Regions from separate parts of the Exiguobacterium sp. s80 genome, predicted to be linked through region 2. Evidence: riboswitches for the same ligand, from Rfam matches in the RefSeq annotation. Region 2 holds a riboswitch; the other holds the start of a gene.
What was found. A riboswitch is a leader RNA that binds a small molecule or an ion and turns the genes downstream of it on or off. The one in region 2 is predicted to bind thiamine pyrophosphate.

Region 1 (11,251 bases), on a different contig from region 2:
ATTAAGACAAGCGCAACACCAAAAGTTAATCCACCGACGAGCGTCATCGCAGCCGATTCATTTAGATAAAGTCCGTTGATTGCTTTGAGTGTAAATATGATAGCAAAACCGATGAATACTCCAGCAAGCATGGCACGAACTAAATATTCGAGTGGACGCATTTGTAGCATTTTAGTTGATTTAACCGCTTTATTTCTTAGCCCTTCTAATGCTTCTACTTCATTCATTGTAGAAACCTCGCTTTCTTCTTGTTCAACACTTCACAATGTTTGTTCACTTATTATCATACTTCCATCTTATAAGATGTTCAACCCCTGCCTACCCCTTATTTAAGGTTTTTACGAAAGAATGACATGTAAACGATACCATTGTGTCAAGTTTGTGAAAAAAGCTTTTTCTTGCTAGATACAACTACTTTACGGGTATATTTTGAGTTGTGAACGGAAGTATTCTAGAAAGGATTTTCGTCTTGATTCAACTAATACATAGTCGTCAATAACTACACGATTAAAGCGGTTAGTGGACGTCGAAGCTCGCTCAATATCGCGTGGTGTATACCCTTCAAAATCATTACGCGTGATTTTAATTTGAAGGATTGATACAGGATCCGTATATTGAATTTCAACTGTCATTACATTAGGAATCGCTAAAAAAAGAGCCAGCGTATGGTGCATGACGAGTTGCGAAAATCGACTTTTGATAAAAGAGGGTGTAGACGGATCAATCCATTCATGATTTGTCCCGACCCATTCTTTTCTGGATTTACCCGTCACTTCATAACGTAAGGAGACGGTAGTCCCTTCAATCTTTACTTGTTTAAGTGCGTCTGAAAATGGAAATCGTTCAATAAATCCTGTCATTGCATTTGTATTTGTAACCGATGTTCCGACATATCGGGTGACCAGTGCTCCATCACGCCACTTATTGTCAGGGGATTCCCTCGAGTAATGCAACATAAAAACGGAACCTGCGCTTAATCCAATGAGCGCACAGCATAAAAATAAAAGGATTTTTTTCAATTCACTCAATTCCTTTCGACCCGCGTCACATTTTTTTTACGATATTTTTCAGTTGAGGGGTTGAATTTAATGCTATATAGGCGTACTCTTGCAGGCAGATACTTTACAAAGGAGGAGCATGAGGATTTCTCATCAATCACAATGAAGACTAAACAAACGAGCAAGAAAAAACGAACAGAAAAAATCAGTTTCCTTTTAATCGGTACACTTCTTTACTCCCTTTATATCAGCCTTTTATTATCTCCAAATGACATTGGATCTGGCGGCATCATGGGAATCACACTTATTTTCCAAGAGTTGTTCAATACGCCTATCGGACTGACCCAACTTGTCTTGAATATCCCGCTTTTCTTACTTGGTTTTCGCTTCTTAAGAAAACGATTCATGCTACTTTCAGGAATTATCGTCCTTATTTCTTCATTTTTAATTGATTGGATTCCAACACAAGTGGTTCCTGAGTCATTAAACGATCCTCTCGTCGCCTCCATTTTTGCAGGGTTAGTTTCCGGACTCGCAATGGCATTAATCTTCTTTGGCGGCGCTTCGACAGGTGGACTCGACATCCTCGGAAAGTTCTTTTATGCCCGCTTTCATAACTGGCCGCTCCCGCGTATTTTTTTAATGCAGGATTTAGTGATCTATATCTTAGTTTGGCTAGTCTTCGACTTAAAACATGTTATGTATGCATTAATTATGAGCTTCGTTCGCGCCAAGGCGTTGCAAACGGTCTATAGTTTTTACTCTGCTTCTAAACAATGTATTATCATTTGTGAAAAAGCAGATGAAATCAACGACGTCATCACAAAAGAACTTGGTCGTGGTGTCACGATTCTCGATGCGCGCGGTGGCTATTCCAACCGGACAAAGAAGATGGTTTATGTCGTCGTACAGAATAATGAAATCGTTCGTCTTCAGGAAATTGTTTCTTCTGTCGAACCTAATGCCTTCGTCACCTTCTCTGAGATTCATACCGTCTTCGGAAATTACAAAGAACATTCCTACTCTTTTTAAATGAACCGCACACGATGAAACGACACCCCCCTGTCATGAGGTGGGTTGTTTTTTGTAAACGAAGGCTGACCCATCATATACGTCTACGTTTGGTATCGCTTCAGGTTTCATCTCAAAATATAAAACGATTGGATCCCCGTAACCAAAAGATGTTCCCCTAAAAAATAGATAACTCTTCACTTTTTGGGAATTAGTGGTTAAGCTAATGACATTACCAGTTAGCTTACGAAGGAATGATTGCATGAATAAACTTTGGCGCTACCGCATCTCTCTCATTCTTTTAGTCAGTTTGTTCGCTTCGATTCCTCTCATCTATGCCTTGACAGGTTATCGTACCATTTCAAAAATGACAGAAGAGATGCACGCCCATAACATCCCGATGATTAAACAGGTCGACCAACTCGTCGAATACAATCGGGATCGGGCAAATGCCGTTCGCGGCCTATTGCTCTATGAAGACGACCGCTACATTGAACAATACTACTTCTGCACGACCAAAATTCATGATTTACGCCGTGTGCTCAATGCTTCGAACGAAACACCTGTACCGATTAAAGATTTATTGGTCCGTAACAATGCATGGGAAAAAGAAATCGAAACCGTTTTCAGCCTTTATGAAACAAACGGTTCACAGGCAGCTACCGCTTTAGCGAAACAATCGACGCAGACCACGCAGACCATTCTTGAAGATCTTGCTCAAGTTAAAGATCAATTGTATACCGAATTAGATCAAGAACTCGAAAATACGGCGCTCGTGACAGCATCCTATAAACGGATGTGCTTTAGTCTATCCATTTTAGCCTTTCTACTCATCAGTGTGACCATCACGTTCTTCCATCGAATCAAATAATCTGTTGTTTCATACGATTAGCTTCGTGAAAAAGCTAAAAAACGCACCGCAGTTCTTTATCGGACTGCGGTGCGTTTTTTATATTTTTCTCAAGAAGAAGCCTTTCCTTCATTCACATGCTCCATTGCCAAATGAACTAACGACGAGACATGATGGTCATCAAGTGAATAATAGACAACTTTTCCTTCTTTACGATATTTGACGAGACCTTGTTTCAATAACGTTCTTAAGTGATGCGAAGCCGTCGCAATCGAACAATCAACTGATGCCGATACGTCACAAACACAAAGTTCTCGCTCGACCGTCAATGCATAAGCGATTCGTAGACGCGTTGCGTCCGATAACACTTTAAACAATTTCCCAATCTCAAGCGTCGGGATTTTCTCAACGGCATGACCAATTTCAGTCGCACGTTTTTTATCGATCGCAATCGTCTCACAGCGTGGTGCCTCCACTGTCTTCACCTCTCCTCCAAACTATTGCACCATCCTAAAACAACAAATGCAAGTAAGATGACTACGATGATTCGCGAGGTGAAGATTCATTTCCGATGTTTTTTTTGGATTGTACGAAAAACTGCCCATCCCCCTAATCGATTCCCGATATCCCAAACGATTCGATTAGTATCGACAGCCCGTACACCGATATCGATGATACTTGTATTTCGCAATCGCTCCTTATATCGATTCGATAGGAAGCGTGGTAACGGTACTTGTAACATCACTCGATAAAATAAATCGAGGTGTGTATGGCCCCAGATTTCCGTAGCGATGGATGCCGTTTTAATCAACAGCGGCCGTTTATATCGTTGTTGGTGTTTGTTTTTTAACAAAACCGCCAATTCAAATGCATAACGATTCGGATAGGGAAACAATTTCCAACCTAAATGATACTTTCCACGGTTGTCGATTCGAATGATTTGTGGTTCGATTCGATACCGAATCCAGCCTCCCCGAAAGCGAATGACTTGCCATTTCACGTACATCACCTCTTCAGTGATTATACCCGGTCTGATACTATTTGACGCGCAGTCTGAACCGCCTCTTTGAACTCTCGTGCCGCACGTTCAATATCTGGTGCTGCGAATAAGGCAGAGACGACGGCATATCCTTCAAGCATCTCGAATAAGTCGGGCACCACATGATGTGTGATTCCACCAATCCCGACGAGAGGAAGGGAAACAGCCCGGCGAATCGCTTGGAGTGTTTCGTTTGTCATCTGACTCGCATCGTCTTTTGTCGCCGTTGGATAGAGCGACCCTACGCCAAGATAAGTTGCCCCGTCTTGCTCTGCTTCGATTGCCTGTTCAACGGTTGAAACAGAAACCCCAATCGTGGCTTCCGGTAACAGCTTACGTGCTTCCTTCAAAGGGATGTCCTCTTGCCCGATATGCAGACCTGCACCGACGATTTGTGCGATATCAATCCGGTCATTGATGATGAGTGGGACGCCGTAACGAGACATCATTTTCTTCAAGTCACTCGCTTGTTCGAGAAATTCTTTCCCTTGCGCCTGTTTTTCACGAAGCTGGACCATCGTCGCGCCACCTTTTATTGCTGCTTCGACCGCATCAATCAAGGCAACGTCCGGGTGAAAGCGCCGATCTGTTACCGCATAAACCGTGTAATCATTCTCCACTGGTCAATACCCCTTTCAAACTTTCTTCTGTAGTTAAGCTGATTGCGTTGAACAACCCCATCCGGAAATCACCAAGTCCCGCTGCTTCATCTGCGACTTCACCCGCTTTTCCCATTAAATACGTCCCATAGGTCGCTGCTTCGAATGCATCATACCCTGCTCCAAGTAGGGTTCCGATGAGCGATGCCGTCATGCAACCTGTCCCTGTAATGTGTCCGAGTCGTGGCGTTCCTACGGTTAGTTTTACTTGTCGCTTGCCGTCTGTAATGAAATCAACCGGTCCCGTTACGACGAGAGTCGTCCCGAGCCGTCCAGCAAACTCATGGACGACTTGAAAATCTAATGTCTCTCCGGAAGCGACATCGACTCCTTTTGAACGTCCGACTTGACCGATGAGCGTCTTGATTTCAGAGACGTTCCCCTTAATGACCGTAAAATGAATTGCTTCGAGTAACTCTTTCGTGAATTGTGTCCGAAGTGTCGTCGCCCCCATTCCGACTGGATCTAAAATAATCGGTTTCTTCAATCGGTTAGCCGTTTGACCTGCCAACAATTGCGACGCTCGTGAAGCTGCGTTCAATGTCCCGATATTGATAACGACAGCATCTGCATGTCCAACCATTTCCTCGACTTCTAGGATATCTTCCGCCATGACAGGTGAACCCCCGAGCGCAAGGGTCATATTGGCACACTCATTAATCGTGACCGCATTCGTTAAATGATGAATTAATGGTTTTTTATCATGAATGGTTGTAAGCATCCGTTTCCCTCCAAATGTCATAAAAGTGATGTGTCGGTCCGATTCCGTTCCCTAAGGCAAATCCATGCCGGATTGCTTCAGTTACGTACCGTTTAGCATAAATCACGCTATCCTTCAGGGAATCTCCCAGCGCAAGACGTGCCGCAATCGCGGAAGACAATGTACATCCAGTACCATGTGTATGCTGGCGTTTTAATCGTGCCTCCTGAAACAGATGATGCATCCCTTCCGTGTATAAAATATCCGAGGCATCCGTACTTTCAAGATGACCGCCTTTTAACAGGATAGCGATGTCTCGTTTTTGTGCGAATTCCGTCGTCGCCAGCTTCATTTCATCAATTGTCGAAATCGCTTGCCCTAACATGCGTTCCATTTCCGGAATATTCGGGGTCGTCAAGGTTGCAAGCGGCATCAAATGCTCCATTAATGCTTGTTCAGCATATTTCCTTAACAGCGCATGCCCCCCTTTTGCGACCATCACGGGGTCTAAGACGACTGGTCCCTGATAATGTTTCAAACATTTGGCAATGACTTGAATCGTTTTTTCATTCGAGACCATCCCAATTTTAACGGCATCTACACGAATATCGCTAAAAATCGAGTTCAACTGGGCTTCGACAAGCGTTGGTGATACATCTTCAACTGCTTGTACGCCTAACGTATTTTGCGCTGTGATAGCAGTAATTACACTCATACCGTAAACCCCAAGAGCAGAAAAAGTTTTTAAGTCGGCTTGAATTCCAGCTCCACCACTAGAGTCTGATCCAGCAATCGTCAGTACATGTTTCATCGATAGACCTCACTTTCTATGAGAGCACAAGGAGAAAGCGGAACGAAAAAAAGCGCCGTCCGCTGTAAAAAAGCAGACGACGCCATGAAAAACCAACGAGTGTGGTCACTTATTCATGTCTTCAATCTCAACTTTCCTACGCTGGTATTATCCAGATCAGGTGATAGGGTCGAAAACAGAATGGTTTTCCTCTCAGCCAGATTCCTCCAGCTCCCCTAGTTGCTCATGATTTAAATTTCTCTTTCACTGTAGCATAGCGCCATAAAAAAAACGAGCCGAAGCTCGTTTTTATAAGTATGCTAATGGATTAACTGTGTTAGCTGGTCCTGTCGCACTGTATTGGTAACCACCAATATGCAATTCAAAATGAAGATGTGCGCCCGTCGAGTTTCCCGTATTTCCGAGCGTACCGATTTGTTGCCCTTGCGAGACCGTTTGTCCAGCATGAACTGATAATGAATTCATATGCGCGTAAACTGTTGTATACACTTTCCCATTCAAGAAATGTGAAATCATCACGTGATTTCCGTACGGTCCACCGCTTCCTGCTGTGATGACCGTTCCTGAAGCTGCTGCGACGATTGATGATCCGACTGACCCTCTAAAGTCGACACCATTATGGAAAGTATACCCATTCGCACCACTCGCTGGTCCGAATCCTTGTGAAACACTTCCTGACGCAGGGCGAACGAACTGCGCCGAACCACTCGGAACACTAGCGACTGGCGTAGCACTTACGACCTTCTTAGACGTCCCGGCGTTATTTTTTTCCGCCGCCTCCGCCGCCTTTTCCGCTGCCGCTTTTTCAGCTGCTGCCTTTTCCGCTGCTGCTTTAGCTGCTGCCTTTGCTGCTGCCTTTGCTGCCGCAATCGCACGTTCTTGCGCTTCTAATGTCGCTTGAAGTTCTTTCGCATTCAGAAGTTTTGTCGTAAATTTTGTTTTACCTTGACGTAATTTTTTTAAGGTTGCACTACGTGCTTTCATTTGCTGGTTGAGTTCCTTTTTTTGAACCAAAAGGGCTTCTTTTTCTTTCACTCGCTCTTCCTTTTTATCCACAAGCGTCGCTTTAGCATCAGCTAATTTTTTTTGCGTTTCAAGGTAAGCAGAAATCATCTTGTCATCTTGTTCAGCAATTTTTTTCCCTGCCATCACACGACTAAAGAGATCGCCAAGATCTTTCGAACCAAAAATGACTTCTTCCCATTTAATCGAATTCCCATCATTTTCTTGAAGCACACGAAGGCGGTCTCCTAACAGCTCTTCCTGGCGTTTTAACATTTCTTCATAATGGATAATGTCTGCCTCAAGCTCTTCAATTCGTTCATTCAACTGACGAATCTGTTTATTTTTTTCTGAGACACGAAAAATATTTTCATTGATTGCTGCATCAATCGCATTGATTTGACGTTGCTCTTTTGAAATTTTAGATTCTTGTTTTTTGATTGATTTTTCTAGTTTACGTTGTTCAGCTGCATTATCTGCTTTCTTTTCTTTGATTGTAGCCGCTTGAGTGATTGGGGTGTTCGTCAATAATAACGTCCCTAATAGTACGGTAGAAAATAACTTTTTTAGCATATGTGAGTTCCTCGCTTATGTATGAATTCGATTTTTGAAGTCCTGTTCCGTAGTGAAACTATCTGAAATTGATTATAGCACCGTAATAGTTTCAGAAAAATTTCATTTACATTTCAAATGAAAACGTTATTTTGTAATATAACAACTAATTATTCAAACTGTATAAAAAAGAACCTCTACAATGTAGAGGTTCTTTTACGATTTTATAACATTGACATAGGATTAACACTATTTGCAGGGCCTGTTCCGCTGTAGATATACCCACCGACATGAATTTCGAAGTGTAGGTGTGGTCCAGTCGAGTTACCCGTGCTACCAAGTGCACCGATTTGTTGTCCCTGGCTGACACGTTGTCCTGCACGCGCATTCAATGAACTCATGTGCGCGTAAACCGTCGTATACGTTTTTCCGTTCAATTGGTGAGCAATCATGATGTGATTTCCGTAAGGACCACTACTAGAAGCCGTAATGACAGTTCCTGTTGCTGCTGCGACAATTGGTGTTCCAACCGGTGCACCAAAGTCGATTCCATTATGGAATCCATACCCATTTTCACCACTTGCTGAGCCGTATCCTTGTGTAGTCGCACCACTTGTCGGATGAATGAACAATGCTGAAGATGCAGCTGGAGCCGGAGCTGGATTCGGTGCTACTGGTGCTGGTTTTGGTGTTACAGGCGCTGGTGTCGGCGTTGATTGTTTTGTTGAATTCGTTGTTGCTTTTTGACGCGCTGCTTGTTTTGCAGCTTGCTCGGCTGCCGCTTTTTCTGCTGCAGCTTGCTCAACTGCTGCCTTTTCTGCCGCTGCCTGATCGGCTGCTGCTTGTGCTGCTTGAGCTTCAGCACGGGCTTTTGCTTCTCGTGCTTCTTGTGCTTTGCGCTCTTTTTCAATCCGTGCTTCACGTTCACGTGCCGCTTTTTCTGCCGCGATTGCTTTTTCTTGCGCAATCAAGATTTGTTGAACTTCTTTCGCGTCCATCAACTGTGTCTCAAATTTCTTTTTTTGCTTCTTAAGTTCTTTAATGCGTTTGTTTCGTTCACTGATTTGTTGTTCGAGCTCTGCCTGTTGACGCTTTAATTCTTTTTTCTCTGTCACAAGCTTTGCTTTTTTATCTTTAAGTTCTGCTTGGGCATTCGCTAATTTCTTTTGCGTGTTCTGGTAATCCGTAATCATCTTATCATCTTGTTGTGAGATGGATTTCCCCGCTAGCACACGGCTGACGAGATCTCCGACATCTTTCGAACCAAAGATGACTTCTTCCCATTTAATCGAATTACCATCATTTTCTTGCATGACACGTAAACGATCGCCGAGCAATTCTTCTTGACGTTTCAGCTTGGCTTTATATTTTTCGATTTGCTTACCGAGTTCAACGATTTCAGCTTCTGTCGCCTTGATTTGACGATCTTTTGCTTCGACGGCAAACATTTTTTCATTCAATGCTTCGTCTAAACGATTCACTTCTTGTTGTGTCTTCGAAATTTTCTCACCTTCGTGATTCACAGAAGACTCAAGCTTTTTTTGTGTATTTTGGTTTTCTTGTTGCTTTTGTTCGTTTTTAGCTTTTTGTTCACTTAAATCATCTGCTGATGCAAAATAAGGAGTTGATGAAAGGACAAGTGCGGAAACGATGAGCGACGTAAACGTTTTTTTCATGTAGTATTCCCTCTTTTTCTCTATAATTTTATTGTAGTCAAAAGTATGCTTTATTTAAATTTCATTTTAATGTTTAAATTTTATAAGAACGTTTTTGATTATAGCATTCATTTTGCCTCTATTATATTTCAGTGAGATTTCATTTTGTATAAGTTTATTGGTTAATTATGTAATACGATGAAGCTCCTTTAGTGAAAATACCTGCGCGTTGCACCTTGAGGGAAGTTTTGGCACACTAGTGGTGTAAGGGAGGAATTATAGTGAAACTTGATCATACTGGAATTGCCGTCCGTGATATGCAAGAAGCCATTACTTTTTATACAACAATTTTAGGAGGGAAATTAGTCCGTGAATATTCAAACCCCGCTCCAGGCGTGGCATCGAATATCGCTGTCATTGAATTTGAAGATGCACACATTGAACTACTGACACCAACAAGCGCTGACAGCCCAATCGCTCGTTTCTTAAAACAACGTGGTAAAGGGGTACATCACATCGCTTACCGCGTTGACGATTTAGATCAAGCGATTCTCGATGCAAAAGAACAGGGACTTACGTTCCTCGAAGATACGTACCGGTCAACGCCTTTTGGCCGTCGTTTGATTTACATGAATCCGAGGCATTCACATGGGGTCATCACTGAGCTTTGCGATTACCCAAACGCTTAACGCAAAAACAAATCCCCTACACGACCTGTGAAGGGGATTTGTTTTGCATGAACTTATGCGAGCTTCGCTAACATTTCACGGTTGAACGCCGGAATATCATCTGGTTGACGACTCGAGACGAAGTTATCATCGACGACGACTTCAGTATCTTCGAAATCAACCCCAGCATTTTCCAAATCGATTCGGATTGATTTATACCCTGTCATCTTGCGCCCCTTAACAATTTTAGCGTTAATCATTAATTGTGGACCATGACAAATCGCGAAGACTGGTTTCTTCGACATATCGAACTCTTCTACGAAAGAGACAAAACGTTCGTCTTCACGTAATAAATCTGGTGAAAATCCACCCGGAATCAACAGCGCATCATAGTCTGCCGGTGATGTTTGATCAATCGTGACATCAACAGAGACTTTTGCATCTTCTTGTTTACCAACGAGTTCTGCACCTTTTTCTGAACCGATGACTGTCACTTCATGACCTGCCCCTTTTAATGCGTCGACTGGTCCTGTGAACTCGACATCTTCGAAATGGTCCGCGAGTACGACTGCTACTTTTTTACCCATTAAAATCATCCCCCAATGTCTATATTACTTATCTTGTCCACGATCGCGAGGTGAAATCGGATCATCCGGCATAGCGTTCTTTCCTTCAAGAATTTCCTCTTGTTGCTCGGATGACAGTTTGCGTTCTTGTTCAGTTAAACGCTCTCGCTCATCTTCTAACTTTTCGTTTGGACGGTCAGTTTCTTTTGGCATACTGATTCCTCCCGTAAAAAAGAATAGTTTTTATTCGCTTAATGCTTCTACCACTTTTACCGATAGATCAACATCAATATTCCCGCGTGTCGCTTTAGAGTACGGGCAGAAACCGTGCGCTTTTTCAAGTAATTCTTCTGCTTCGTCTTGCGAGACGCCGACGACTTCTACAACAAGTTTAGCTGCGATTTTAACGCCGTTATCTGCTTCGTCTTGTAAAAGACTCACTTCCGAGTTCGTCCGTGTTTCGACACGTTTTTTTGCTTGGCGTGCCATTAAGTTATATGCACCATCGAAACATGCCGCGTATCCTGCTGCGAATAGTTGCTCTGGGTTTGATGTCGGAATATCTTCTTTACCTTTTGTACCAGGCATTACTAAATCTAAATTAATGACGTTATCGTCAGAAGAGACTTTTCCATCACGGCCCCCTACTGCCGCCGCGCGTGAAGTAAGAATTGTTTTAGTCATGAAATAGAACCCCTTTTCCTCTGGTTTGAGTAACTTTTTTTGCCACATAAACAGTA
Region 2 (11,251 bases):
TTTCGTGTTCTCAACCAAATGCACATTAAAGAACTGCGATAGTTGATCGAGCAGCCCTTTTACAGCCAAGCGATGTCCACAGTAACGCGGTAGGAATCCGCGTACTTCATCATAGGTTAAAGTTGCTTTCTCCTGAGACTGGACATTCACGTCCCGCTCTACTTGTACAAGAGCACGTAACGCGACGCGAAGGATATTCACATGCTCAATATCCATCAGTTGGCGCACCATTTCACACCAAAGAGACGTATAACCGGTCTTCGATGTATACGTACCACCTTCTTCAAAAAGATCACGGTAGTTTTCGAGATAATCTACGAGTTCAATGGTGACGACTCCAGAGAAATGAATCGAGTAGCGAATAAGTCCAACTGATTCAAAAAGGCGTAGGTTATTGTGTAACGATCGAACTGACGTACGCGCATAGTGAGCCAATGCTTCACTTTCCATTAATGAGAGAACACCTTGATCATCGCAATGAGATAAAAGCGTCAATAAATGACGAATACGAGATTTTGTCCACTTCAATGCTAAGAAAGGTCCTGGAATGTTATAGTGATGCTGTTCATATAAGAAACTGTCTTGACGTTTTGTCCAACGTGTTAAACCGCTCATCGCGATCAGTAATTTATTAGCGACCAATACATGACGATTTTCATGTTGAAATGACATACCTACACCTCCCCTACTCTGAACTATTATTACTAGTATCCTGTTCAGAAAAGGAACTGTCAAAACGCGGTTTCGGTACGGTCAAAAACGACCAATGTGCTAAAAACGTTGATATAAAGCCGTTTTCAAGTATAAAAAAGATGTCATTTCAGTACGGTCAAAAACGACCAGAATCTCTGAAATCCTTATATGATGCGCTTTCTAGAGGTTTTTCTTGGGTAAATTCATACATGAAGCGATGCAATATGTCATTCTGGTACGGTACATAACGACCAAATGATTAAAAGTGTCATTTCAGTACGGGATAAAGAGACTAAAATGTTCAAAAGTGTCGTTTGAGTACGGTATATGACGACCAAATGGATCAGATAACCGCTTTAAAATAATTTTTAAAAATTCTTCTAAAGTGCAGAAGTGTCATTCTGGTACGGGGAACAACGACCAAAATTACAAAACTGTTGTTTTGGTACGGTGATCGGCGACCTAAATACATAAAGTGTTGTTTCAGTACGGTCAAATCCGACAAAAATGCTAAAAATATAAGAAAAAGTGCTGTTTCAGTACGGTGAATAACCTCTGAATTTGAAAAATGGTCGTTTTACGACACGATTCGACATGTACGATCAATAGATATTCTGGAGAATAAGACATCCAATTAATAAGTGAGTTCTTACAACAAGGAAAAATGTAGAAAAATTAATAAGAACAAATGTTCTTATTTTGTGTTTGCTACTTCATATACTACCATCTATGTTGGTACTACATTACAGATCTTTTGAAATGATCGTTTGTATAAATATATGATTGTGATTGTCGAAGTTTACATGAGCATGGCTGAGTGCTTGATGCTACTTATTTTTGATTAGTGTATTGCTGTTAAAGCGATCATAAAGCGACCATATTTTTCAATGGCAACATGACACGATTGCTAATCTCGATTTAATAGGACAAAGACAATGTAGGCTAGGCATATGAGAAAAAACGCTTATTACTATCATATAGTTTCAAGGAAAATCATAACTAGTATTTAAAAGAGCGTACGAGATTCATGATCTCATACGCTCTTTTATTTGAATTTATGAAGAATGGAAGAAGACTACTTTCTATTGATCTGTTCGATATTCCTTATAGGAGAAGGGCATTGCGGCGATCATCATGTTCCCAGCGTTCCAAGGGATGGAAGTATAAGAAATAGTAGTCACCGGACCGATGCCAATCTTGAATGATAAAATCAAGTTCTTTGATACGATCCAAGTTAGTTTCAAGCTCTTTCAAGTTTTCTGCTTTTCGACTCTTATTAAATCGAATCGAGTGTGTAAACTGGCGCCAATGCCGTTTCGCGGGCATTGCTTCGTTTAACTGATACGAGTTAAGTCGTTCCTTTTGAAGTACAAAGGATAAATGATAAGCGAACGTTCCTTTTAATCGCTCAATCTGTTCTCCATAGATACTGATGATCTGTTGTTTTAACAAATCATCATAGACTTCCTCTGAGACAGTGACAGTAATTTGCGTGTCCCGTTTAACAGAAGAAGCATTACTAATTTTAACAGAGGAGAAGAGACCGAAGATCGAGAGATCCCCTTCCTCATTTCTAACAGCTACGCGATAATAACCGAGTTTTACAAGACGTTGGGTTGTGAGGGTATAGCTTTTTCCGCTATCGTTCCCATAAATCTTTTTAACAAGTTTTGAGATTGGGAAGACGATCTTTCGACTCGTTTGAAACGTCACATCGCGATATGACAGAATCTCGTTAAAGGCCTCAAAATCACGAGCATCAAGATCCGGGACTTTTCCGTCGAGTTCTGCAAGAAACTCGTTACTGACGAGAACCGATAAATTCGCCGGGATACCTTGTTTGTATTTAGGAACGACAGCAGAGAAGTCGTGGAGATCAAGAGATAAGTCCGTCAACATACCTTCTCCTTGATGAAACTTTTCTGTCGTATTTTTCATGCGATCAGCGATTCCAAAGAACGGTACCGTAATCGAGGTAGAAGTGGCAACATGTGCCTTTGGCTGCGCACGTTTCAATTCTTTCGCAACCTCTCCGATGACCATTAGAATATCAGTCCGCATCGTTGTCGTTTGCTGGTTCTTCGTTTTTTGTCTCCAATGTGGATACGTATGAATCAGCAAGTTATTATTTTCAGCCCATTCTTCAAGTTCCTGTATGTGTTCTTGCATCAACTTCTCAACACTATCAGCGGAGAACTTTCTTTGAAAGCCTTCTTTTCCCGCAATGTCCCAATACTCAAGGTACATTTTATGAAGGCCACGTAGTTCTTTCATCGGACCTTTGTTCTCAACATAGTTTTTTACGGCTGCCCGTACCCAGCGCCGTTTTAATTTCTTAAAGGAATAATAACGTAGCTTTTTGTAAACATCTTCTTCATTTTGAAATTCATAAAATTCTTCATAAAGTTGATTGACATAGCATTCGACATCAATGATATCGATGGAAATCAGTTGTTCGGTAACATCGTTCTCGAGCAGTGTCTTTGCTGCTTGAGAGACAACAAGTTGTCTATGTTGGACGGATGAGGTAGAGTCCATAATGCACGCCCCCTTAATTCGATATAGCTAGCATAGCATGTCTGAAGAGGAGTGGGGAAATTAGATAAAAGTGTGCGCCGGCGCACACTTTTTAAAAGTAGACATCGATTTAGATCTATCTTACAGTGTTTAAACTTTAGAGCGTTTGGTCGTTATCCATCACGAAGACTTTTTCCGTTATGAACGATTGTATTAACTGAAATAAGAAAGTATCTGTGATATCCTCCAGTGTAGAAATTCTTTTCAATGGAAGTTGACCCGCTAAACCATGCATCCGTTCCTCATTCCCAGCCCACCAACGCGTGGCGACAGCTCCCGGAGAGATACAATTAACGCGAATGTCAGGTGCAAGTGAGATAGCAAGTGAGCGTGTCATCGTATGAATGGCTGACTTAGTGGCTGCATAAGGAATGGAAGAACCGATACCGTTCACTCCCGCTACGCTCCCAAGGTTGACGATTACACCTGTGGATTGTCTTTTCATATGTGGTACGACTGCTTTCACACAGTGGAACATGCCCTTTACATTAACAGCAAAGAGAGAATCCCATACCTCTCCCGTCACTTCATCCAGTTCATTCATTGGAATCTGTGACGTGATGCTTGCATTGTTCACCAAAAAATCAATCTTTCCAAACACCATGAGGGTATGAGTGACCATATCCTGAACTTCGTGTTCTAATGAGACATCTGCTCGATAAGGAATTGCCACATCACCATCGTTCATAATTTTTTTTACGACCTCTAATGCCCCTTCTTCAGACTGACTGTAATTGACGATAACATTTACTCCTTCGGCGGCTAAACGGAGCGCTGTTGCACGCCCTATACCGGATCCAGCTCCTGTCACTATAGCTACTTTATCTTTCAAATTCATTGACAATCTTCCTCTCATCCTATGTGATTGATATCATTATGCTTCTATTCGAGACGAGAGTATAATTCTTGATAATGAACGGGATATCACTACGAGTGATATCAGAAAGGAATGATGCTATTGAATACCTAGGATTTATTGATTTTCAAGCATGTAGCAGATCTACATTCGATTTCGAAAGCAGCTGAGAAGTTGGGTTATGTTCAATCGAACGTCAGTCAGCGGATAAAGATTCTTGAAGACGAGCTAGGTGCTCGTTTACTGATTCGGAGTAATCGTGGAGTGAAATTAACAGAAGAAGGAACTACGCTGTACAAATATGCTGAGGATATCCTGAAGTTGATGCAGGATGCGAAATCCGCAATCGATAAAAATAAATGGAGAGAATACTTGGTCATAGGTGCAACACAGACTGTATCGGCGGCGTTGCTTCCAAAACTCTTTTTGCTCTTCATGAAAGAGAACAATGACATTGGTATGTCGATGAAGACACAAGATAAGCAACAATTGCAAGAAATGCTCTTCTATGGTGAAATTGACGGCATGTTTGTCAACGGATTATTCGACGAAGAGCGCTTTGAGTCCGTACATAGTTTAACTGAAGATATAGTAATCTTGTCACATCAAGACTTCAAATTTGAAGAAGATGGATGCCCGACGCGCATCGTCAATAGTGATACTACGTGTACGTACCGGAACAAAACAATTGAAGTCGCGAAGGACAAGGGATATACAGATCCTAGAATAATAGAGTTCGATACACTCGAATCCATTTTAAATGCTGTAGAGTCAGGAATGGGCATGAGTGTCGTACCGAAGCGGATTTTAGATAATCGAAAAACGATACAGGGAATCATCCAATCTGATTTATCTACGCCTGTTCGAATAGAATCTATAGTTAGCCTGAAAAGGAAACGTAGCAAAAGTCTGCAGAAGTTCATTCGCTTTATAAAATCATTATCTCTGAACGTATGAGACTAAGGTATGATCATGTAACATAGAGAACAATTTAAAATTGAAATTCAAAACTAAGCATAAGAAAGGTAAGTCTTCCTCAAAAGTGAAAGTGAAATAACAAAAAGTATGCGCCGGCGCATACTTTTTGTTATTTCACGTACCATATTAAACATAAAAAATTGATTTACCACGAGGAATAGCTGATGTTTAATTTAACCTTCGAAAAGAAACGAATAGTCATTAATATATCATTTATTCTTTAATTGACTGGAGTGAAGAGGTTAAAGATCATCATCACGATGTTCATAAAATATGATGAGAAAAGTTCAAGGACGGTACATATGAATCAAAAACCTTGAATGGATAAAGAGGTTTCACGTGAAACAAGATAATATTAACTCTAATACACATTTTTTAATGAGATGATTTGATCGTTTGAAGAACGAAGTGGATTGATGGAAGGTGAATGAAAGGGTCCTCCGATTAGCTACTTGAGACATAATTCATGAGTCTTTCAGAATTACCATAAATTATGTAATAAAAAAGTGTGCGCCGGCGCACACTTTTTGGAATGAATAAGACAACAAATTGATAGAGATAAAGAGGTAGAGATTTGATCTGAAACCTCTTCAATAGAGAACGTATGATTGATATCTTTTGTGGTTTTATTCATCGTATATCAATTTTAAATTGTGTACATAAATAAAGTTAAATTAGAATAAAAAGGCATTTGTGAAGTTCAAATACGAAGGAGAGTTTGTTACTGACGTCAGTTCCAATCACATGCATTTCCATCGTTATCGCGGTCTAAATCATGGGGATCAACTGCCGGACCACCGGCAGCTAGATAAAAATCTTGAGCGGCTTGGGCGCTGGAAAAATCACCACAGTCGCGATCTGCTCCAGAAGGATCGTATTCAAGATCAGTTGCTACTTCTGTATCTGTTTCATCAACGTATTCCTCATCAGATATACTCTCATCTTCATTTATCATTTCGCTGCTTGCTAAAGAGGCTTCGAGTTCGTCGATTTTCTCTTTTGCAGCACTGTGTTTCGCCTCTTCTTCTTTGAGTTTACTCTCTAAAGCAGTACGTTTGTCTGCTTCTTCCTTGTAGCTTTCAACGGTTTGCAAACGTAATTCTTTTTCTCGTTTTAACTCCTCTTTCAATTTTTTCGTTTCTTGTTGCTGCTCTTTTAGTTTAAGTTGCGTGTCCTTTAAAGATGTTTCTAACTCTTTTGACTCTATTTTTATTGATTCCAACATCTTTGTTTCCTTGGTAGAAGACCCGGCTTCAATTTTTCGTGGTTCATTTATTCGGTCTACCATATAGATAGAAATTGAAAAAGCAATGAATACACCTAGCCAAACGATAAAGGTTGGGTACTTCACTGGATTTCGAAGCCTTGGTTTAAAGTAAAAGTATAGACCAATTGCTGAGATGAATAAGCCAATGAGACTCCAAAAGGTGATAGTGAAGAGTAAAAGATAGACAATAGCAATCACGACGAGCAATAATACTTTTCGGATATTCATAAGTTCAGCTCCTTTAAGAATATTTGTAGTTTTATTGTACATATTTACAAGGGAAAATAGATTAGGAATTTATAGTTCTTTTCTAAAATAAAAGCTTGTAAAGCTCGAATACTAACTTGAATAAAGTATAAGCAATTACTGATCAAACATAGTTGATAGCTTTTAAGAGAATAAACTTACATCAATCTAAGTGACTTAAAAGTAATCAGAATAGGCTGTATTTCGCAGTCGATACACAAAGGACTGTCTATCAGGAAATTGTGAATGACTCGGTAGAGGAAAAAATGATTCATAACTTAGATAATGAGAAAGGCATCTAACTTATCAAAGAACTTAACTCTTACGTAATTGTGCAGAACTCCAATGCTTGTATGGGAAAGAAGATGAATCGTTGATTGAATTGGTACGTTTTTATTCAAAAAGTAGTAAAAACGTAAAATAGAGTGCGTATACTTTAAGACGAAAAAAATTAAATATAAACTGAAGAGAGAAGACGACATACTTACTACTTAATGGCCCTCATAAGATGATTACGCAAGATAAGCTTTATACATTGCAAACATAAATGATTCGGACTACTAGATCACGTAATTGATCAGAAATATCGAATCGCTCGTATATTAAGACATCATTAAAGAAAGAAAAAATGATAATTAATATTGCCTAGTATAAGATGTGACCGTAACAAAGTAATCCGAATTAGATAATAATCCTATTTTTACGCTCGATCTTTAAAGAAATACTATTAACGAATCGCTTTCATCATCATTGACAGGTGTTCACAAGACTACTAAAGTGAAGGTAACTTAAATAGAATCACTAGGGGTGTTATTAAACTGAGATGAGTAGCTACTCAAACCCTTTGAACCTGAACTAGGTCGTACTAGCGTAGGAAAGTGTAAACTCTGATGAACAAGCGGAGACGATGATGTCGCTCTTTGCTATGTGGTTATTTAGACGTGCGCAACTTTCCTTTTGGAGAGTTGCGTTTTTTGTTTACTACTTCGCTATTTAAGTTGCAAAAATGGATGAGGGAGTGGACAAGAATGAGCAGAACAGTATTAGTGACAGGAAGTAGCCGAGGACTTGGGGCGACGATTGCAAGGGTGTTAGTGAACAATGGATTTAAAGTGGTGATTAATTACTACAAAAGCAAAGAGGCGGCAGAAAAACTTGTGAGCGAACTAGGAGCAGAGAATGCACTTGCCTTGTATGCCGATGTTACGAAGCGGGAAGATGTTGAGAGCATGATGCAATCCGCAACAGCACATTACGGTCAAATCGATGTTGTCGTCAATAATGCATTAGTAGATTTTAAATTTGATCCGGTTGCTCAAAAATCGTTCATCGATTTAGAGTGGGAAGATTATCAAAAGCAACTGGATGGAACGCTAAAAGCTGCTTTTCACACCATCCAAAGTGTCCTACCACAATTTATGGAACGAAAGAGCGGTAGTATCATCAGCATTGGAACAAACCTCTATCAAAACCCCGTCGTTCCTTATCATGAATACACAACAGCAAAAGCAGGTTTAATTGGTTTCACACGCAACCTGGCCGCAGAACTAGGTCAATACGGTATAAACGTGAATGTCGTCTCCGGTGGGTTATTGAAAGTCACAGATGCGAGTGCTGTGACATCCGCTGAAGTATTTAATCTTATTGCTCAATCGACACCATTGAAAAAAGTGACGAGCCCAGAAGAAGTGGCTCAACTGGTTGCCTTTTTGGCATCAGAAGCAGCATCTGGGATTACCGGTCAAAACGTAACAGTCGATGGTGGGTTAACGATGAATTAAAGCGAGCGTTTTAAAAAATTCTCAGCTTGTAAGAGAAGGGATTCGTGAATAGAAGATGACGAATAGAAATCAGTTAAATATCGGCGTTTTGTTATATGGTTGTGGTCATCATCAAGCCGCATGGTTAATGCCTGATTCTGCGATTAAAGAGATCGGAGAGAGCCGCTATTATCAGCGTTTGTCTCAAATAGCGGAAGCTGGATGTTTAGATGCAGTATTTTTTGCGGATAATCAATCTTTTCCGGCTAATAATGCAACTGATTTACCTGCCTTTTGGTTGGATCCTTTAATTAATCTAACGGCTATTTCTCAAGTGACGGATCATATCGGATTAGTTTCTACGGTATCGAGCACGTTCTCCAATCCGTATACAGCAGCAAGGCAACTTCTAAGCCTAGATCACGTGACGAAGGGGAGGGTAGGCTGGAACTTAGTGACCTCGATGACGGATTGGGAAGCGTTAAACCACGGGATGGATGCACTTCCACCGAGGGAGGAACGGTATAACAAGGCGAACGAATTCGCAGCATTGATGGAGAAGCTATTTTTATCTTGGGATCAAGCGGCTTTTCTTGCGAATCGATCAGATAACCAATTGATTGATCCTGAACGTATACAAGTTATCGATCATTCTGAAGCCTATTTCAGCGTAAAAGGTCCTTTGTCTACGCCGCGTAGTCCCCAAGGAAAGCCAGTAGCGATGCAAGCGGGGGCTTCTGAAGAAGGGATTGCCCTTGCAGCCAAACATGCGGATGCCGTATATTCTGTGTCATGGAATTTTAGACAAGCCCATGCTTTTCGTGAAAAACTCCATAAGAAAATTACACAAACTGAATCACCAGATCGAAAGATTAAGATATACCCAGGCTTAGTAACGTATGTTGGTAAAACAAGAGAAGAGGCACTAGCCAAAAAAGCCGAACTAGATGAAAAATTACCGGTTGAAAATGCGTTGAAACAATTGAGTTTCTTTTTGCAGCAAGATTGCTCCACATGGGATCTCGAAGCAAAGATTCCGACCTTACCATCGATCGAGGAATTTTCCGGACCCATCGGACGCTACCGAACGATTCTAGAGATTATCGATGATACAGATCCGACGCTCAAAGAACTATTAGGCTATTTAGCAGCAGGAGGAGGACACCTGACATTGATTGGTACTCCGGAAGAAATTGTGGATCAGTTGGAATTTTGGTTTAACGAGGGAGTAGCAGATGGCTTCAACTTGATGCCGCCGTCACTACCGTCAAGTTTAGAAGATTTTGTAGACATGATCATTCCTGAATTACAAAAAAGAGGATTGTTTAAAGTGTCCTATCAAAGTACTACATTTAGAGAGCATCTAGGTTTAATCGATTAAATTAGATGAAAAGTTTAGTTAAATTCCGAAAAGATTTCGAAGAAAGCCTTGAAGATCAAATATGAATCGGCGTGACTTAAGATTTACGAACTTTAAGATTTAGATGAAAGGAACGATACAAATCTCAGTGTTGCAAAATCTCAAATGGGAAGCTCAGCATCCAGAGGATATTGAATTATATCGTGAAATCTCAGAGGCGCGATTATCGCGCTGTAAAAATATAATCACACTGATTTAAATGTTAAAAAGCGACATTTGTAATATGATAATCACAATTTTTAAAATTAAAATGCTATATTTTTCTTATACTAATTAAAGGGGGAGTTTTGTTTGGCTGGTACTTTTGACTCTTTGAATTCAATTTTTTACTTGTTAGTTTTTCTGGTTTTATTAAATGTAATCTTCTTGGTTATTCCATCTAAAATTTCGTCTTTTGTATACATATCATTTAATACAGTAGTCCTCGCCGTCATTTCAATCATGTTGTTTTTCAAAGCGGGTTCTTTAACTGATGATCTAAATAAAGATGGATCAAGCGTGCCATTTTATTTAACTATTATCATTGGAATTCTTGTTATTATTGCAATTCCATTAGGTCTTAAAAACAAAAAAGTGAAGAACTCTTAAGTTCTTCGCTCAGATTGTAGACAAACCCTCATTTCGTGATCGGAATGAGGGTTTGTTGTATGTACTCCCTATTAAAACGTATTGAAGACATGGATTCCCAAGGGAATCCCAGGACCAATTCGCAAGCTTTTTGAGGTTCAAGGCAATGAAAGTAAGCATCGCTTGAAGCGTCGTTTTTTTCAGCCCTCGATAGCGGCTCCAACGCATGCCATGCTTCTCTTGGGTGTCTGTGAATACACGTTCAATTGTTTCCTAGCGTTTTCGATACAACTCACGATTCACAACTGTATGTCTGAGGTGCTCCACTTCATCCATCGCCTCTTGCCAGAGATGGCGATGGATGACTTTTCTGTGGTCGCGACACTGTGTACATTTGGAGAGAAGAGGACATGTCTCGTATACAAAAGGATTCGAGACATATTCACGGTACCCGTCTCGCGACGTCGTTCGGTAACGGAGAACTTGATTGTTTTCACATAAATAACAGTCATAATGTTCGTCATAGTAAAAGTCTTTTGTTTTTAACATTCCTTTCACCCCTCTGGGGCGCGTATAAATAACTTGTTTGAGAAGATGATGAGCAATCCAAACATTTTCTTAGTCGATTGTTAATTCTAGAAAGTGCGTGATTTAATTCTGTCTTGTTGATCATTCCGAAGTTGCTTCCCTTTGAGAAGGACTCACAGAGAAGACCATTGTCATTCTCGTTGCTGCCACGTTTCCATGAAGAATAGGGATCCGCGAAGTACATCGGGATTCCCAGAAAATCCCGTATCCTTTCATGACAGCTGAACTCCTTACCCCCGTCCGTCGTCATGGTTAAGAACGTCCCCGATGGGAGTTCGATGCAAGTTCCTGTGTTTGTT

Region 1: it holds a riboswitch for thiamine pyrophosphate, as region 2 does, so the genes downstream of both, thiD (bifunctional hydroxymethylpyrimidine kinase/phosphomethylpyrimidine kinase) here and KNP94_RS14195 (3-oxoacyl-ACP reductase) in region 2, are expected to answer to the same signal.

The regions. Positions count from the first base shown of each region.
Region 1 covers NZ_JACSMP010000005.1:113,117-124,367, forward strand. The annotation lists gene KNP94_RS10790 (formate/nitrite transporter family protein) at 1-227, opposite strand, end outside; gene KNP94_RS10795 (hypothetical protein) at 417-1,028, opposite strand; gene KNP94_RS10800 (YitT family protein) at 1,161-2,030, shown strand; gene KNP94_RS10805 (CHASE3 domain-containing protein) at 2,272-2,880, shown strand; gene KNP94_RS10810 (ArsR/SmtB family transcription factor) at 2,970-3,335, opposite strand; gene KNP94_RS10815 (hypothetical protein) at 3,422-3,865, opposite strand; gene thiE (thiamine phosphate synthase) at 3,880-4,518, opposite strand; gene thiM (hydroxyethylthiazole kinase) at 4,508-5,278, opposite strand; gene thiD (bifunctional hydroxymethylpyrimidine kinase/phosphomethylpyrimidine kinase) at 5,259-6,068, opposite strand; TPP riboswitch at 6,185-6,295, opposite strand; gene KNP94_RS10835 (murein hydrolase activator EnvC family protein) at 6,357-7,643, opposite strand; gene KNP94_RS10840 (murein hydrolase activator EnvC family protein) at 7,847-9,298, opposite strand; gene KNP94_RS10845 (VOC family protein) at 9,559-9,966, shown strand; gene KNP94_RS10850 (type 1 glutamine amidotransferase domain-containing protein) at 10,020-10,532, opposite strand; gene KNP94_RS10855 (hypothetical protein) at 10,557-10,724, opposite strand; gene KNP94_RS10860 (organic hydroperoxide resistance protein) at 10,755-11,195, opposite strand.
Region 2 covers NZ_JACSMP010000010.1:31,631-42,881, forward strand. The annotation lists gene KNP94_RS14170 (hypothetical protein) at 1-672, opposite strand, end outside; gene KNP94_RS14175 (hypothetical protein) at 1,798-3,231, opposite strand; gene KNP94_RS14180 (SDR family NAD(P)-dependent oxidoreductase) at 3,368-4,108, opposite strand; gene KNP94_RS14185 (LysR family transcriptional regulator) at 4,247-5,083, shown strand; gene KNP94_RS14190 (hypothetical protein) at 5,835-6,599, opposite strand; TPP riboswitch at 7,411-7,511, shown strand; gene KNP94_RS14195 (3-oxoacyl-ACP reductase) at 7,646-8,398, shown strand; gene KNP94_RS14200 (LLM class flavin-dependent oxidoreductase) at 8,454-9,758, shown strand; gene KNP94_RS14205 (hypothetical protein) at 10,089-10,385, shown strand; partial or broken gene KNP94_RS16005 (transposase) at 10,395-10,913, opposite strand; partial or broken gene KNP94_RS14220 (IS30 family transposase) at 10,885-11,223, opposite strand.